Regions from separate parts of the Desulfitobacterium sp. LBE genome, predicted to be linked through region 4. Evidence: riboswitches for the same ligand, from Rfam matches in the RefSeq annotation. Region 4 holds a riboswitch; each other region holds the start of a gene.
What was found. Region 4 has a riboswitch for cobalamin ahead of DESLBE_RS04125 (ABC transporter substrate-binding protein). Riboswitches for the same ligand answer to the same signal wherever they lie in the genome.
Positions count from the first base shown of each region.

Region 1: linked by a shared signal. The riboswitch ahead of DESLBE_RS23445 (AIR synthase related protein) and the one ahead of DESLBE_RS04125 (ABC transporter substrate-binding protein) in region 4 are both predicted to bind cobalamin.
Region 2: linked by a shared signal. The riboswitch ahead of DESLBE_RS09270 (MotA/TolQ/ExbB proton channel family protein) and the one ahead of DESLBE_RS04125 (ABC transporter substrate-binding protein) in region 4 are both predicted to bind cobalamin.
Region 3: linked by a shared signal. The riboswitch ahead of DESLBE_RS14830 (anaerobic ribonucleoside triphosphate reductase) and the one ahead of DESLBE_RS04125 (ABC transporter substrate-binding protein) in region 4 are both predicted to bind cobalamin.

Region 1 is NZ_VLKD01000001.1:4,972,467-4,976,862, forward strand. Features, by position in the region: gene coaBC (bifunctional phosphopantothenoylcysteine decarboxylase/phosphopantothenate--cysteine ligase CoaBC) at 1-498, shown strand, start outside; gene metK (methionine adenosyltransferase) at 504-1,694, shown strand; cobalamin riboswitch at 1,863-2,045, shown strand; gene DESLBE_RS23445 (AIR synthase related protein) at 2,143-2,955, shown strand; gene DESLBE_RS23450 (ECF transporter S component) at 3,040-3,552, shown strand; gene DESLBE_RS23455 (energy-coupling factor transporter ATPase) at 3,565-4,396, shown strand, end outside.
Region 2 is NZ_VLKD01000001.1:1,955,632-1,960,027, reverse strand. Features, by position in the region: gene DESLBE_RS09275 (AraC family transcriptional regulator) at 228-1,130, shown strand; cobalamin riboswitch at 1,360-1,536, shown strand; gene DESLBE_RS09270 (MotA/TolQ/ExbB proton channel family protein) at 1,672-2,346, shown strand; gene DESLBE_RS09265 (DUF2149 domain-containing protein) at 2,297-2,608, shown strand; gene DESLBE_RS09260 (InlB B-repeat-containing protein) at 2,642-4,396, shown strand, end outside.
Region 3 is NZ_VLKD01000001.1:3,124,079-3,128,474, reverse strand. Features, by position in the region: gene DESLBE_RS14830 (anaerobic ribonucleoside triphosphate reductase) at 1-2,195, opposite strand, end outside; cobalamin riboswitch at 2,343-2,527, opposite strand; gene carB (carbamoyl-phosphate synthase large subunit) at 2,741-4,396, opposite strand, start outside.
Region 4 is NZ_VLKD01000001.1:826,582-830,977, forward strand. Features, by position in the region: gene DESLBE_RS04120 (ABC transporter permease) at 1-965, opposite strand, end outside; gene DESLBE_RS04125 (ABC transporter substrate-binding protein) at 967-2,538, opposite strand; cobalamin riboswitch at 2,716-2,897, opposite strand; cobalamin riboswitch at 2,981-3,164, opposite strand; gene DESLBE_RS04130 (hypothetical protein) at 3,215-4,012, opposite strand; gene DESLBE_RS04135 (ABC transporter ATP-binding protein) at 4,006-4,396, opposite strand, start outside.

The DNA of each region.
Region 1 (4,396 bases), 4.1 Mb from region 4:
CCCAATGAACTGCCCACCCCGCCGGGAGTAAGGCGAATCAATATTATGACAGCTCAGGAAATGCATGCTGCGGTCATGGGCGAATTTGCCCGGATGGATATTGTGGTCAAAGCTGCAGCAGTTGCCGATTACCGGCCCGCGGTCAGTGCTGAGCAGAAAATCAAAAAAGCTGGGACAAATCTTGCTCTGGAACTTGTGCCCAATCCCGATATCCTGGCGGAATGCGGCAGGAAGAAAGAAAACCAGTTTCTGGTGGGGTTTGCCGCTGAGACGGAAAACCTTTATGAGCATGCTCAAGCCAAGATGCAGCGCAAAAATGTCGATATGCTGGTGGCCAATGACGTAACCCAGCCCGGAGCGGGATTTGGCAGCCCTACGAATATCGTGAGCCTGCTTTTCCCGGATGGGAAGAAAATCGATCTGCCCCAAATGAACAAATTAGACGTAGCTCGGCGGCTGGTTCAGGAGATTGCTGAGCGCCTTAGTGAAAAGGAGTGACTTCATTGGCAAAAAAACTGTTTACCTCCGAATCGGTCACAGAAGGACATCCCGATAAAATCTGCGACCAGATTTCCGATGCCATCTTAGATGCTATCTTCGCTAAAGATCCCAATGCCCGGGTCGCTTGTGAGACCTCGGTGACCACCGGCCTGGTGTTAGTCAGCGGTGAAATTACGACTAATTGTTATGTGGATATTCCCAGCACAGTAAGACAAACCATCCGTGAAATCGGCTATACCCGGGCCAAATATGGCTTTGATGCCGATACCTGTGCCGTGCTCACCTCCATCGGGGAGCAATCCGCCGACATTGCTTTGGGAGTGGATAGAGCTCTGGAAGCCAAAAACGGCGAGATGAGCGAGGAAGAGATCGAAGCCATTGGCGCCGGCGACCAAGGGATGATGTTCGGCTACGCCACCAACGAAACGGAAAGCTATATGCCCCTGGCCATTGATCTGGCCCATCGCCTGGCCCGCCGCCTCAGTGAAGTCCGCAAGTCGGATATCCTGGATTACCTCCGTCCCGACGGCAAGACTCAGGTGACGGTAGAGTATGAGGATAATCGCCCTGTCCGTATCGATACCATCGTGATCTCCACTCAGCATCATCCGGAAGCAACTCAGGAGCGGATTCGCCGGGATCTCCTGGAACATGTGGTCTTTCCCGTGGTCCCATCGGAATTGCTGGATGAGAGCACCCGTTATTTTATTAACCCCACAGGCCGTTTTGTCATCGGCGGTCCCCAAGGGGATGCCGGTTTAACCGGCCGCAAGATCATCGTTGATACTTATGGCGGCATGGCCCGCCATGGGGGAGGAGCCTTCTCCGGCAAGGACCCCACAAAGGTCGACCGTTCTGCCGCCTATGCCGCCCGTTATGTGGCTAAAAACGTAGTGGCTGCCGGTTTGGCTGAGCGCTGTGAAATCCAGCTGGCTTATGCCATCGGGGTAGCCCAGCCCGTATCCGTCCTGGTGGAAACCTTCGGAACCGCCAAAATTGACGAGGAAAAAATCGGCGAACTGGTCAAAAATAATTTTGACCTCCGTCCGGCAGGGATCATTAAGACTCTGAATCTGCGCCGTCCCATCTACCGCCAAACGGCTGCTTACGGACACTTTGGCCGCACCGATCTGGACCTGCCATGGGAAAAGACCGATAAAGCCTCTGCTTTGCGGGAGCAAGCAGGCCTATAAATTATAAATTTCAAAAGCAGATGGATCAGGCCGGAGGATTGTTTCAATAGGAACAATCCTCCGGCCTTGATTAGTTTAGAAGATAGAACAACCCCTTACTTTGGCAATAGGACGAATTTTTGACTTGACATTATTCTGGTTTTGGCTAAACTGAATTTAGTAGGTTTTAACAATTTAAGGATTTCAGGTGCCCTTCGTCAAGAAGGGAGAATAGGGAACCGGGTGCAATTCCCGGACGGACCCGCCACTGTAAAGAGGAGTCTCAGCGCTGAATGCCACTGGGTAACTGGGAAGGCAGCAAGGAGACAATGACTCGAAGTCAGGAGACCTGCCTGGATCTGGGGACACATGAAGTTTGGTAAAGTTCATGGTCATTTTGCTTTGTCTGCAAGGAGAAGCGAGGTGGCTATGGACTTTTTATTTTTATAAAAATTATTGGAGAGGAGAGTTGAAGGCCTTGGGATATCAGGGAAGAGATGTTGAGGTGGTTGCCCTGAATGATGCTCAATATCTTGTCGCAGCCTGCGATTCATGCGGTGCTATTGGTGAGAAAGAGCTGGATGCAGTCAAAGTTCCCTGGAGGGTAACCGGCAGGATGACGGCCCGGGTAGCTTTATTGGAAGTGCTGGCGGTGGGAGCAGTTCCCCAGATGCTCAGCATTGCCATTGCCAATGAACCCATACCCGCAGGGGAAGAAATAATGAAGGGGGTGAGAGAAGAGCTAAAGGCTATGAATCTGCTCTCCCTGCCTGCGGCCGTCAGCACGGAAAAGAATATGCCCACAGAACAAACCGGCTTAGGCATTACGGTCATAGGGCTTTGCGATCAGGATAAACTTCGCATTGGCAGAGCCAGGCCGGGCAACAGCCTGTTTTGTCTGGGGCTCCCCAAAGTGGGAACTGAGGCGGCTGACCCGGAAGATCCGGATATTCTGCAGGGGATACATCTTATTCAATTGCTTAATATTCCTGGGGTGTATGACATTATTCCCATAGGCTCCCAAGGGATACGGGGTGAAGCCGAAGCCCTTGCCCAAGCTGTCGGTGCCCGATTCAGAGAAGATACCCAATGTGAACTTGATCTCAATAAATCGGCAGGACCTTCTACTTGCCTCATTTATACGGCAGCAGAGGATATTGAATTAGGGGCTTTCGGCAAGCTGCCCATCCATAAGATCGGCAGGCTGGAGGAGATGGAGGCGGAGGTGGAGGCCTTCCAAACAGGACAGGAAATAAAGACTAAGCTCCAGGAAGAATATTAATGCAGCATTTAAATTTAAACAAAATGAAACTAAATTAAACGAAACGAAACAAAAAGAAAAGAAGAAATAAAGGAGAGAATAACAATGATTGAACCTGCAAAGAAAACAACGGTCCCCAAATCAGCCCAGAATATCAGACGGATTGCCATCATGGCAGTCTTTCTTGCCTTGAGTGCGGTAGGCGCCTTGATCAAAATTCCCAGCCCGCTGGGGACAGTGGCCCTGGATTCTGCTCCGGGTTTTTTCAGCGCTTTGGCTTTTGGCAGCATAGAAGGCTGTCTTGTGATTGCCATAGGTCATCTGCTCACCTCGGCGGTGGTCGGTTTTCCCCTGGGAATTCCTATGCATTTGGTCATCGCCATCGAAATGGCTGTCTTTGCCTTGATCTATCGCCTGGTCAATAAGAAAATCGGTTTAATTCCTGCCGTGATTATTACATCCCTCCTCAATGGTGTGGTGGCGGCCTTTTCCGTATTCCCCATGGGTGGTATGGGTGCAGTCTTAGGGTTAATGCCCTTTCTGTTATTAGGGTCGGTCTTGAATGTTGCCGTATCGGCCTTAGCCTATAAAGCGCTTAAAGGAAGCCGGTTGATCTAGAGGAGTGCTGGGGTGGAGAGAGTGATTGAATTAAGAGATGTTTCTTATCGTTATCCAAGAGCTGAAGAAGAGAGTTTAAAACAAATCAGCCTGACAGTGGCCAAAGGAAAATTCATCGCCTTGATGGGTCCCACAGGAGCGGGAAAAACAACCTTAAGTTTGTGTCTGAATGGATTGATTCCCCAGTTTCTGCAAGGAGAGCTGCAGGGAGAGGTCAGGATTGGAGGGAAAGACACAGGTGAGGTCCGGGTGCAGGACCTGGCTAAACAAGTAGGGCTGGTGCTTCAGGATGCAGAAAGTCAGATCGTCGGGCGAACCGTGGCAGAGGACGTGGCTTTTGGTCCCCGCAATTTCGGCATACCCTTGGCGGAGATTCAGCAAAGGGTTGCCCAAGCCTTGGCCAAGGTCCGGCTGAATGGCTATGATCAGCGCTCTACGGCAGAGCTGTCCGGCGGAGAAAAACAACGGCTGGTGATCGCCGGGGTGCTGGCCCTGGAACCGGAACTATTGGTCATGGATGAACCGGCTTCTGAACTGGATCCGGAAGGACGGTTCCAGGTCTATCGCACCTTGGATGATCTCTGTCGTGAAAGAGAGCGGACGATTCTGGTCGTTGAACATTCCAGTGAAGAAATCCTGCATAGAGCCCACGAAGTTATCGTGCTTAAGCACGGGAAAATTGCCTGGCAAGGGGCGCCGGAACAGCTTTTTCGCAATATCCCTCTTTTGCAGGAATTCGGGATCAAGCCCTTGCCGGTCAGCTTATTAGGCTGGAGTTTTTGCCAAAGAGGATGGATTGAAGGCCAGGACATTCCTTTGGATGTTGCCGAGGCCGAATCCCTGA
Region 2 (4,396 bases), 1.1 Mb from region 4:
GAGCAACTTTGCTGTTGGCTGAGAAGAACGGAGAGCTGTATTCTAGCTGTTTGATTTTCTCGTTATTTAAAAAGCTTGGTTATATTTATTTCAGAGCCGAATGTGTCGGTTCTTTTTTATTCCTGGGGAAAACGGTAAGAAATAGAGTGATCTTGTTAAAATTTCGCAAGTTTGGAAAAGTTTTTATATCTTAACCTGCTATACTGAAGAGACAAGGAGGCATAAGTATGCCTTATAAGAGGGATATGGAGCGCTGCCGCGATTATATCGAGGCCCATCTCGATGAGAACATTACAGCGCAGGATTTGGCGGAATTCTTAGGATATTCCTTTTATCACTTCTGCCATGTGTTTCGCATCTGCAACAGCCTGTCGATTGGCGAATACCTGCGGCGCCGGCGCTTGCAGCGGGCGCGGGAAGCCCTGGGACAGGGAGGGCGGATCACCGAAATCGCTTTAAAGTCCGGTTTTGAGACGTCTGCGGGTTTTGCCAAAGCGTTTCAAAAAGAATTTGGCATGAGTGCCCGGGCCCATAAAAAAATGCTGCTTCAGCACAATGAGCATGCAGAGAAAGGAAGAATGGGCATGCAGGTAAAGATGGCGCGGAAGGAAGGCTTCAAAGCGGTGGGATATTCTATATCCCCTCAGGATGAACGCAAGAGCAGGGAATCAAAAGTCTCCGATTTGGGAGCCTACTGGCTCCATGCCGATTTTTCTTCCGTCAGCAAAGAGGATTATGCCAAATTGGCCAAAGGGGAGATCGCCGATGAAATTGGCCTGTGGTTTCAACCCGACCAGGAAAGCGACAATTTAAATTATTTTTTTGGGCCTGTGGTGGAGGATTTTGCTTACGTTCCCCGGGGAATGGTCACTCTGGAGGTTCCCGGGGCCGATTACGCAGTGTTCACCACCTGTCCGGCGGATTTGGCCCATGACAGATTTGCTTTTGGCCAAGAGGTTCAAAAGACCTGGGAATATATTTTTGAGGAATGGTTTGAAGAAAGCGATTATATTTTTGACCAGGAAAAGCTGGCCTTTGAGTTCTACACGAATGAGAATGGCGGGATGGACAGCATGAGTGCCGTTGCCAATATTTATATTCCCGTGAAAAAGATCAAAGAGAATGGATAATTGATATAAAGATAAGGGATAAGATGACTCACAAGTTTTCGGAGGGAAACATATGTGACAAGTCTAAGTCAGGATGTATCATACATCTTTGTTTGTTGCATGATGTTTACCGGAGCCGAAAGCAGGCTCTTTTTTACTTTACATTATAAAAAAACCTGTCACAAAAATGAGTTCAAAGTGGACAGGCCTTGGAGGGATGTAACGAAGAAAAATCTTAATATGGATGCAAAAATTGAATACTGAATAGGGTTGCAGATGCATTAATAAGGAATCCGGTGGGAAGCCGGAACAGCCCCGCTACTGTATGAAGGACGAGTCCCTTAAAAGATCCACTGGCTGGAGCCGGGAAGGCAAGGGATGAGGATGATTTCGAGTCAGGAGACTTGCCCTGTTCAAAAATCACGAATCTTTCGGGGGGGAAGTATGTGAGCAGCTTTGCTGTTGAATGAGGAAGAGTCATTTTAACAGCTAAGTCATTTATTTTCGGAGCCGGATGTATCGGCTCCTTTTCATTTTAAGAAGAGACAGGAGATAAAAGAAGATGGAACATTGGCTTAGCGAAACATTGCACTTAATCGGGCAGGGAATTCTGGTGCCCTGTCTGATCGTCTTGGTTGCTCTGATTATAACCTCTGTGTGGCAGGTAGGGGACTTGCTGGTGGAACTGTTTATGGAAAGACGCCGGATGAAAGTCGATATCTATACCCTCATTAAGGAAATTCACGGAGCCGGTCCGGAAGGCTTGCGCAAGACCATAGAGGGCAGCGGGCTGATCCGCCGGCAGCGGGAGGCTCTCCAGCAGTTGGTGATAGAGTCAAAAAACTTACCGCACCCCTCATTGATCGCCACGGCCCAGAGACTTCTGGCCACGGAAGAGGGTAAGTACGAAAGGACGACGGCGGTTACCGATCTGGTGGCGAAGCTGGGTCCTATGTTCGGACTGCTCGGTACTTTGATTCCCCTGGGTCCCGGAATCGTGGCTTTGGGAATGGGGGATACGGCCACCCTATCCGCTTCCCTGGCGATTGCTTTCGATACGGCCATTGCCGGTGTCAGTTCAGCCGCGGTCAGCTATGTGATATCCAACATCCGCAAACGCTGGTATGACGATTACCTGACCAACTTTGAGCTGATCATGGAATGCGTTCTGGAGGAGGTGGCTGCCCATGCTCAGGAACAGAGCCCTAAGGGGCGGGCGCAGATCACGGTTATATAGGGAAGAAATCAATCCCCTGGACGGTATTGTCAATCTCGTCGATGCCATGCTGGTCTTTGCCTGCGGTCTGATGCTGTCCATTGTTATCTATTGGGGTGTGGATTTGAGCCAGGTGAAGGATGTGATCTCCACCGACGATCTGGTGGAGGTTGAAGACCTGGAAGAAGCCGTTAAGGATGGTTCCTTTGCCGAGGGATTCACTTCCAAAGGCATGGTGTATGAAGATCCGAAAACCGGCAGGATGTATATCATTTCCGAATAACTTTTCAGCGGCATATTTGGGGAGGAGATTTAAGTGAAAAGGGAAAAGAGATGGATTTATTCTTTTTTAAGTATGCTATTATGCTTTGTTCTGGTGTTGCAGCCGATGAGCGGCTTTGTCTATGGGGATGATCTGTCCGGTGCGGGACCTGTGGAAGTTATGGCGGAGGAAAGGACGGCAGTAGAGGAGATAGCTTCTGAGCCGGTGTTTTTGATGGGGGATGGGACAGAGGCCGAGGATGATGGGATTACTTCCTGGTATCTTAATGATCCGGATGCCGAAACATTCACTATAAAAAATGAAGCGGAACTTCGCTACTTGGCGCAGTTGGTTAACGGTACGGCAGGAGCAGAGGGAAGAGGGGTCTTAAGCGGGATGAGCGTCGCCGGAGGAACGACACCTGGTGCCATAGGCTTCGCTGAAAGTACTACATCTGGGGCGATGGGCTTCGCGGTAAATACAACTCCGGGTGCGATAGATTCTGGCGCAAGTACGACTCCCAGTGCGATGAGCTTTGCGACAAGTTCGACTCCGAGCGCGATCAGCTTTACCGGAAAGACGATTAAATTGGCTGAGGATATAACTTTGCAGGGTGTGGAGGAATGGATTCCCATCGGGATGGAGGAGAATCCTTTTAGCGGGACCTTTGATGGCGATGGACATAGGATCAGCGGTCTTGCAATTGACAAAGCTGGTGAGGATTATCAGGGGCTCTTTGGCTATGCCAAAGATGCCATAATTAAAAAAGTAACGGTAGAGGGAACAGTGACCGGCGGCGATTATGTGGGAGGCATCATCGGCTTTCTCGCCGGAGGTGAGCTGGATCAGTGTATAAACAAAGCGACAGTGATGGGAAATGGTAATACCGGCGGTATTGCCGGAAGAGTATCTGCTGGAGATAGTATTGAAACAGGGGTTATTCGGAACTGTGCTAATTTGGCGAAGGTTCAAGGTAAAGCCGATACAACAGGCAGTCTGGCAGGGGGCGCTGGAGAAAAGGTATCGATCGCGAACAGCTTTTCATATTGGAAAGGCGCGGCGGAGGAAAGGATTCCTCCCTTATGCAGCGGCACAGCAGGAATAATTAATAGCTTTTATCTGACCCATGACGATGAGGATGACAGTGAACAGGCTAAGAGCGAAGAGGCATTTAAATATGGAGAGGTTGCCTATCTTCTGGAGGGCGGCGACACAATGCCGCATCACAAAATCTGGACCCAGGGGGATAACGGCTATCCTGTCTTTGGGACGAACTCCGTTTATAAGCTGACCCTGGTGCAGCCGGTAACGCCTTATGAGCAAGGGACGGTAAGTTTTGTCGCACCCCAGGTGAGTGACAACTATAGGATATTTGACGGTGACGGCAGCGATAAATACACCTATCTGCCGGGCGGCGGCGGGGCCGGCAGTTCCATCAAACTGGCAGTGAGCAAAGAAGGTGCCGCTGCTGAGGATGAGGTGGTCTTCGCTCCTGCTGAAACGGTGTCAGGCTATGACAGCGCAACCAAGCAGTACACAGCCGTGCTTCAGGACCACAACGTAGCGCTCACATACCGGTTTTGGGGACAAGTGACGGCTGAATATGACTGGTACAACGCTGGCGATTCCTCCTATACCATCAGTACGGAAGCGCAGCTGGTGGGCCTGGCTAATATCGTTAACGGTACGGCCAAAAATGGCGAGTCATCGATTGCTCAGGATTCTTTTTCCGGCAAGGTCATCGACCTGGCACCGACGACCGGGTCCGCCATTACGGTGACAACGGATTGGACACCGATCGGGGATTAT
Region 3 (4,396 bases), 2.3 Mb from region 4:
CATTCGTTGCCGATGATTCCTGTATATCCGCAGACGGGATCCCGATCCACAGGATGATTGACAGCACCGAAGCCGATGCCGGATTCTTTCATGCAACGGACAATTTTCTCAAAAGCCTCCAAGTTTTGAGTGGGATCGCCATCAACCTCCACATAAGTGATATGGCCGGCGTTGGTCAGCTCATGGTAGGGGGCTTCAATCGTGATTTTGTGAAAGGCGCTGATCGGGAAGCTGACGGGGATATGGAAGCTGTTGGTGTAGTATTCTTTGTCTGTGATACCGGGGATGCTGCCGAAAAGCTCCCGGTCCATTTTGATGAAGCGGCCGGAGAGGCCCTCGGCAGGAGTGGCCAAGAGAGAGAAATTCAGCCCGTATTCCCGTCCTGCTTCATCCATGCGCCGGCGCAGTTGCTGAACAATCTCCAGTCCCAGCTCCCGTGCCTCTTCCGATTCCCCGTGATGCTGCCCGGTTAAGACCATAAGGCATTCAGCCAGTCCGATAAAGCCCATGGAAAGGGTGCCGTGCTTCAGCACTTCGCGAATTTCATCATCCCAGCCCAGTTGGTCGGAATCCAGCCAGATTCCCTGTCCCATCAGGAAGGGGAAGTTCTTGACTTTTTTACGGGCTTGAATTTCAAAACGTTCCAGGAGCTGATTGATAACCAGGTCGATTTTCTCATCCAGCATGGCGAAGAATTCGGTGCGGCTTTGGTGGCTTTTGATGGCAAGACGGGGGAGGTTAATGGTGGTGAAGCTGAGATTTCCCCGTCCAAAGATGGTTTCCCGGGAAGGGTCGTAAATATTGCCGATCACCCTGGTGCGGCAGCCCATGTAGGCAATTTCCGTCTCAGGCCTGCCGGGGACATAGTATTGCAGGTTAAAGGGAGCATCAATAAAGGAGAAGTTGGGGAAAAGTCTTTTGGCACTGACCCGGCAAGCCAGCTGGAATAAATCGTAGTTAGGATCACTGGGATTATAATTAACCCCTTCTTTCACTTTGAAGATATGGATAGGGAAGATGGGGGTTTCGCCGTTGCCCAGACCTGCTTCGGTGGCCAGGAGCAGGTTTTTGACCACCATACGGCCTTCCGGGGTGGTGTCCGTGCCGTAATTGAGGGAGCTGAAGGGAATTTGGGCTCCGGCACGGCTGTGCATGGTATTGAGGTTATGGACCAAAGCTTCCATAGCCTGATAGGTTTTTTTATCCGTCTCGGCAAGAGCTTTTTTGACGGCAAACTCCTGAGCTTTGCGGATGGTAGGCATGTCCAGCTTAAGATTAGGCAGGGTTTGAAGCAGTGCGGCTTCCTGCTCAAAATAATCCGGGTCAGAGGAAAGGGTAGGTGTATGCCCTTGGTTGGCAAGGGCTGAGAATACATCCTTGAGATGGGCTTCCAGCTCTTCCTGATCCACATCCTGATGGATTAAAAGCTCGCAGGCTTTAAGCAGGTTCTGTCTATAAAGCTTAATATAGGTTTTGGCTACTCCCGGCGCCATACCGTAATCAAAATTAGGAATGCTTTGGCCGCCGTGTTGATCGTTTTGGTTGGACTGAATAGCGATACAAGCCAAAGCACTGTAGCTCTGGATATCATTGGGTTCTCTTAAGAAGCCGTGGCCGGTCCCAAAGCCTTCTTTGAAAAGTTTAATAATATCGATCTGGCAGCAGGTAGTGGTGAGGGTGAGAAAATCCATATCATGGATGTGAATATCTCCTTCTTTGTGGGCTTTGGAGTGTTCGGGCTTTAAGACAAACATCTCATTAAACTGTTTAGCTCCTTCGGAGCCGTAGCGCAGCATGGTGCCCATGGCGGTATCTCCGTCAATGTTGGCATTTTCCCGCTTCATATCATTATCTTTGGCTTCTTTAAAAGTCAGCTCCTCATAGACCTTCATAAGCCGGGTATCCATTTCCCGGACACGGGTCCGTTCCGCCCGATAGAGAATGAATTCCTTGGCTGTGCGGGCGTGGCCTCTTTCGATCAGGATCTTTTCCACAGCATCCTGAATTTCTTCCACAGAGGGGACTTTTTTATGTAGGTTAACCTCAAGGTAGTTGACCACTTCTTCCGCAAGAAGGAGAGAGGATTGATAGTCCTTGCCTCCTGTGGCACTGGCTGCCTTAAAGATAGCGTTGGCTATTTTTTCAATGTTAAAAGGAGCTTCCCGTCCGTCGCGCTTGCGAATCTTAGTAATCAAATACAATCTACCTCTTTTCTCAATCTGATCTCTTATCATCGTTCAGGGACTCATGATGACATCCGAAACAAAAACTTCCCGACAGAGATGCCGAGAAGCTAAAAACAACATGCCGTTAGCAGCCCAACATACTCTATCCTCCGTAGAGTTGGTGGTATACACATAGGCAGGTCTTCTGACTTAGGATCATCTATACTTCTTACCTTCCCGAAACCCTTTCAGTGGTAATGCCAAGAAGTATATTTCCCTTACAGCGGCGGGACCGTGCCGGCCTCTAACCGGCTTCCCTTTTCAACTGTGGTTGTACAGTCACCTATGAGATTCCTTATTAATGAACCAGTCTCATTATACATCAAAATCTCGTTGAACACCATATATAGATGAAAGTTTATAAAAAAACACTATATATAGGGGTGTGCAACCGAAAACCAGTTGAGCTAAGACTGATAAAATCATATCTTAAAAGCAAGGGGACTGTCAACGATCTAAATCACATTATCTAATTACATGAGCCAAATTATATGATCTGAATTATATTACCGAAATTACATTATCTCACCATGATATTCCTGCAGGGATTTAACCACGGTTTTATTGGCTGCCGCCTCCTGAGATGCGGCAATTCCTTTGGCGCTGGCTAAGGCGGCCGGGGTGGTGGTGATATAAGGGATCTTATACTTAATGGCGGTCTTGCGGATGTAGGAATCATCTTTGAGGCTGCGTTTGCCGATGGGGGTGTTAATGACCAATTGGATCTCGCCGTTCATAATACCATCAGTGATATTGGGACGGCCTTCCTCAATTTTATGGATGAATTCGGCGTCAATGCTATGATCCTGAAGGAATTTCCGGGTCCCCTGAGTGGCTTTGATCTTAAAGCCCAGCTTGAGGAATTCCTGGGCGATTTCGATGACCCCTGAAGAGCGGTCCTGTTCGGCAATGCTCATAAGGACGGTTCCGCTGAAGGGCAGGGAGGAGTGGGTTGCTTCCTGAGCCTTGAAATAGGCCAGGCCGAAGGAATTGGCCATGCCCAAAACCTCTCCGGTGGAACGCATTTCCGGGCCGAGGACGGGATCTACTTCAGGGAATTTGTCAAAGGGGAAGACCGCTTCTTTGACGCCGTAATGGGAGATCTGAGCAGGCTTGAAGTTGGTTGCGATATCGTTCTTTTGCCCGGTATAATCAGCCAGTATCAACTCCGTGGCCAGCCTGGCCATGGGGGTGTTGCAGATTTTGGAGACCAGGGGTACGGTGCGGGAAGCTCTGGGATTGGCCTCTAAGACGTAGACCTTATCCTCGGCGATGGCGTACTGGATATTCATAAGCCCTACCACATGGAGTTCCTGGGCAATCCGCTGGGTATAATCGATAATGGTGCGCAAATGGCGGTCGGCAATGGTCAGGGGAGGAATGACGCAGGCACTGTCTCCGGAATGGATCCCCGCCAGCTCGATGTGCTCCATAACGGCAGGGACGAAGGCATGAGTACCGTCTGAGACGGCATCGGCTTCTGCTTCGATGGCATTCTCCAGGAATTTATCGATAAGAATGGGGCGTTCCGGGGTGATGTCCACGGCGGCGGCCACATATTCCCGCAGCTGTTCTTCATCAAAGACAATTTCCATGCCCCGGCCTCCCAGGACATAGGAGGGACGAACCATGACGGGATAACCGATCATCTCCGCCGCTGCCAAAGCTTCCTCCAGAGTGCTGGCCATACCTGCCTGGGGCATGGGGATAGCCAGTTTCTCCATCATTTTGCGGAACTGATCCCGATCCTCAGCCTGGTCGATGACTTCCGGTACGGTACCGAGAATTCTTACTCCCGCCTCCTGGAGCTGGGCGGCGATATTCAGGGGTGTCTGGCCTCCGAATTGGACGATGGCGCCGATGGGGCGTTCTTTTTCATAGATGCTTAAGACATCCTCCACAGTCAGGGGCTCGAAATATAGCTTATCCGAGGTGTCATAATCGGTGGATACGGTCTCGGGGTTGCAGTTGATCATGATGGTTTCATAGCCCAGGTTTTTTAAGGCAAAAGCGGCGTGAACGCAGCAGTAGTCAAATTCGATGCCCTGGCCGATGCGGTTGGGGCCGCCGCCCAGGATGAGGACCTTTTCCCTCTGGCTGGTGGTGACCTTGTCCGGGGCATTATAGGTGGAGTAATAATAGGAGGCGTTGTTTACCCCGCTTACAGGTAC
Region 4 (4,396 bases):
TCGACAATCCCATAGATCACATTGGCCAGGAAATTTCCCGTAAATACAAAAAGCACACTAAATAAGGCAATACCCAGCAGCAAAGGAGCATCTCCTTTCAATCCGGCATGGGTAGCCGCGTTTCCCAGACCAGGATAAGAAAAAACCTTCTCCGCCAGCACCGACCCGCCAAACAGTTCACTGACCGAAGCGAATTGCAGCGTTATGCCGGGCAAGGCGATATTGCGCAATCCGTGACGCCTAATAATCTCCCGGGGTTTTTCCCCCCGGGCTTTAGCAAAAAGGACATATTCACTCTTAAGTACGTCAATGAACTTCTGACGGGTATGAAGGGCAATGCCGGCTACACCGGTAATGCTCAAGGTTAAGGCAGGTAGAATCAGATGATAAATTTTATCACCTAGAGTAACCTCATGGGCCAATTTATTGATGGGGGCTGCCAATCCTAAGGGAAACCACTGTAAATAGACAGCAAAAACCATTAAAAAGAGTAAGCCCAGCCAAAAAAGCGGTGTGGATGCCAATATCAAACAAAACGTTTTAATAAAGCGGTCGATCCACTTCCCCTTATTCACGGCAGCGATAATGCCCAAAGTAAACCCCAGCACCCCGGACAACACCCAGGCTACTCCCATCAAGGCCAGCGACGCCCGGAAACGCTCGCCGATAACCTTCGCGACAGGCTGGCGATAAGTGATAGATTCGCCCATGTCACCCTGAAGGACATGGGTTATCCAGATGCCATAGCGCTCTACAGGCGATTTGTTAAGACCCCAATGTTCAGCGATATTCGCCCTTTGCTCTTCGGAGACGTGGGCATCACCCAAATAAGCGTCGATCGGATCAATCGGCGACAGCGCAATAAGCATGAAGCTGATTAGACTCACGGCCCCAAGCAGAGTCAGCATCCGTACTAAAGTACTGCTGAAATAGCGCCCCAATCCTTTATATACCGTGGTACTCATACTACCAGGACCACTCATTCATATTTTCTACAATGGAAATCCCCTGCCCCCGGGTTGGCAATTTCTGCAAAGAGAGGATCTTCAGCCCTTCTTTGACAAGATAAGTGACTTCCGGACGAACGATCCACAAGTACGGAATATCCTTTTGCGCAAGAGCCTGGCCTTCCTGCCAGTATTTATTTGCCTCGTCAGAGTTCGTTGCCGCAAGGGCTTTTTGGATAACCGCATCAACCTCCGGATTGGTATAAGAAGCCGGGTTGCCGATAACCGCTACACCAATTTGCGAAGAATCATAATAACGATAGAATTCTATGGGATTAGGCTGACCAAAGACCCAGCAAGTCGGTAAATTCCTCGCTTCCCGGCATTCCGACCAAGGTGCGGATTTGGGGATAATCTGTATTCCCAGCTTTTTCACATCTTCTGCCAGAGCAACGACCGTATTATAACGCGCCAGATCATTGCTTCGTCCTGTTATCACGATTTCCGCCTTAATATTATTTTTCTCCCGGATGCCGTCCCCGTCAGTATCTTTCCAGCCGGCATCTTCCAAGATCTTTTTCGCTTCTTCAACCTGGTTGTCTTTAAACATGTCGCCATTACTCCAGGGAAGTTCCTTCGCCGCTCCATAAGTAACTTGCCCAAATCCGTTCAAAGCGTTTTGGGTAATGAGCTGCCGGTTTATCCCAATGTTCAAGGCTTTGCGAATCGCCGGATCACTTGTGACATTATTGCCTACTTTTTGCCCTGAAGGGTCGGTCGTTTCCGGAATCGTTGGCAGGTTAATGGTAAAAGCATCCATGGCGGACATTCTATATAGTTTCATTCCGTCAACCGGCGTGCTGGCAAATTCAGATTCGACAAGCACCAAGTCCAACTGCCCTGATTTCGCTGCCGCCAGAGCCGCATCTTCATCCAATTTTAAGATGGTTACTTTCTTAAACTTCGGTATTGGGCCGTAATAATGTTCATTCGGTACCAGGATCAACTTCTGATCAACTGCAAATTCGGCAACTTTCCAGGCACCGGAGCCCATCGGATGATCCCCATAGTTTTCATTATAGAGATGCTTGGGGACAATTCCCACCTCGCTTAGATTAAAGACAAACGTAGACCAGGGGGCTTTTAAGCGGAAAACAACAGTACTTTCGTCTAAGGCTTCAACTGAATCTAGCATGGTCAGATCCGCAGCGGAAGCTTTACTTTTGGTTGTTTCAAAAGTAAAGACCACATCTTCCGAAGTTAAGGGATGGCCATCAACAAATTTTGCATCATTGCGGATCTTAAAGGTGTACGTTAATCCATCGGTACTGACATCATAAGAGGTAGCCAAATCATTGACCAATTGGTTATTTTCTTTGACTTGCAACAAGTGACTGTGAAATATATCCGGCGCCCATACGCCATAGCCTGTGGTCGGATCAAAACCGCCCGCTACTAAATTGACCCCAGCCGAAATAGTAATCTCGTCTTTTATGACATTTTCTGTGATATTTTTTCCGCCGTTAGAAGCAGAACAGCCCACCATCAGCATTAGTCCGGCGAGCAACAGCAATAATACTATTTTTCTCATATGGCCTTCTCCTTTTATTCTTGATTTTAATAGCATGTTATATCAACTGGAATATGGATATTTCGCTATCCATTTTCACCTCCTTATGGCGAAAGAGTCTCCCCAATAATAAATCTCCCTGCAATGATGCAGGGAGAACTTACCTTGAACAAGCCTAAAAAAGCCTTACTAGTGTACTTAATCAGCTTTCTAAAAGGCAGGTCTTCTGGCTCTCGTGTCATCCTCCTCCCACGCCTTCCCATCTCTAAAAAAGACAGTGACATTCTGGGGATTCGTCTCCGATTACAGCGGCGGATCCGCACCGGACTTATACCGGTTTCCCTATTCTCCCTATGGGCACCTTAAGCTATGTATTCGGTTTTAAAGCAAACAAAACCCATTTTCGCTAAGAAAATGGGTTAAAGCACAAGTGCAACCGTCATATCCCTTTTTCCGCGAAAGGCGTAGACAACCAGTATTAGGCAGGTTTCCTGACTTGCGGGTCTTTGCTTTCTTTCTCCTTCCCGGATAAAACCAGTGGTTATAAAAGAAGCTCTCCGCATACAGTGGCGCGACCGTCCAGGAATTTCACCTGGTTCCCTATTATCCTCCGATAAATCAGAGGCACCTAAAAACTGAATATTTAATTCACTTATATTGTTTATAACATATATTATGACAATTAACAACCCAAAGATCACTCGAGATTCAAACGCTTCTTCAAAATAGTATTGGTGATGGCGAAGTAAGCAGCCGTGATCAGTGCCGACTCAATCAGTATGAAGGCAATGAAAAGGTGGATCTCCGTGTGCATAGTGAGAAAATTCCCCGGGGTAATATTCCAGGCATTGCCATGCCCTATTATAAAACCAATCCCCATGCTGATCATTTGGGTTAAGGTATTGAGTCCGATAAAGGCAGCAAAGGAGGCCAGAATACGGTGCTGATTAAACAGGTGGCCAACAGCAATCGAGGCGTAGAGGATTAAAATGGCCGATGCCAAAATGAGGAAGATCCCGATCACAGCCTCGACGGAATACAAATAAACCGATGTGCCCAGATAACCCCATAATGTGCCAAAGAGTTGGGTCAGCTCCCTCATAATGTGCTCCCAGTCCCCTGCTTTTAAAGCGATGAGTATGATGGAGAGCATGGCCACGAAGAAACTGATCACTAACCAAAACATGGAGATCAGCATCTTACAGACAATGTGCTGCCAGGGTTTGACAGGGAGAGTGAACATCAGGTAGCCTTCTTCAGAGAGAAGATTCTTATAGAAACGCTGAATCGTCATAATCAAGGTCATAACAAAGATACCGGCCATGATAAAAATATAAACAGCCATACTGATGACCGCCGGAGCCTGCCAGTGGTGGCTGGAACTTACTCCCAGCATGAAGCGGTTAATCAGGGCGAAAACCAATAAAGCCAGGTATAAGGGCAGGAAAACTCTTCCTGTGGCTTTCAACTCATATTTCATCAACTTACTTAGCATTTGAACACCTCCCGGAATAAGGCATCGACGGATTTACCTTTTTCACTGCGGATTTCATCCACTGTGGAGGTCAAGACAACTTGACCTTGATTGATAAAGACAACATAATCGAGGATATTTTCAATTTCAGAGATAAGGTGGGTGGAGATGAGAACAGTTCCCTTTTCATTGTAGTTGCTGAGAATGGTTTTCAGGATATAATCCCGGGCTGCCGGGTCCACTCCGCCGATAGGCTCATCTAAGAGGTAAAGATCCGCTTCACGGCTCATGACCAGGATGAGCTGAACTTTTTCTTTGGTGCCCTTGGACATGGTCTTAAGTCTGTCATGAGGATTGATGTTGAGGTTTTTCAGCATCTCGAAGGCCTTTTCCGGCTTGAAATCC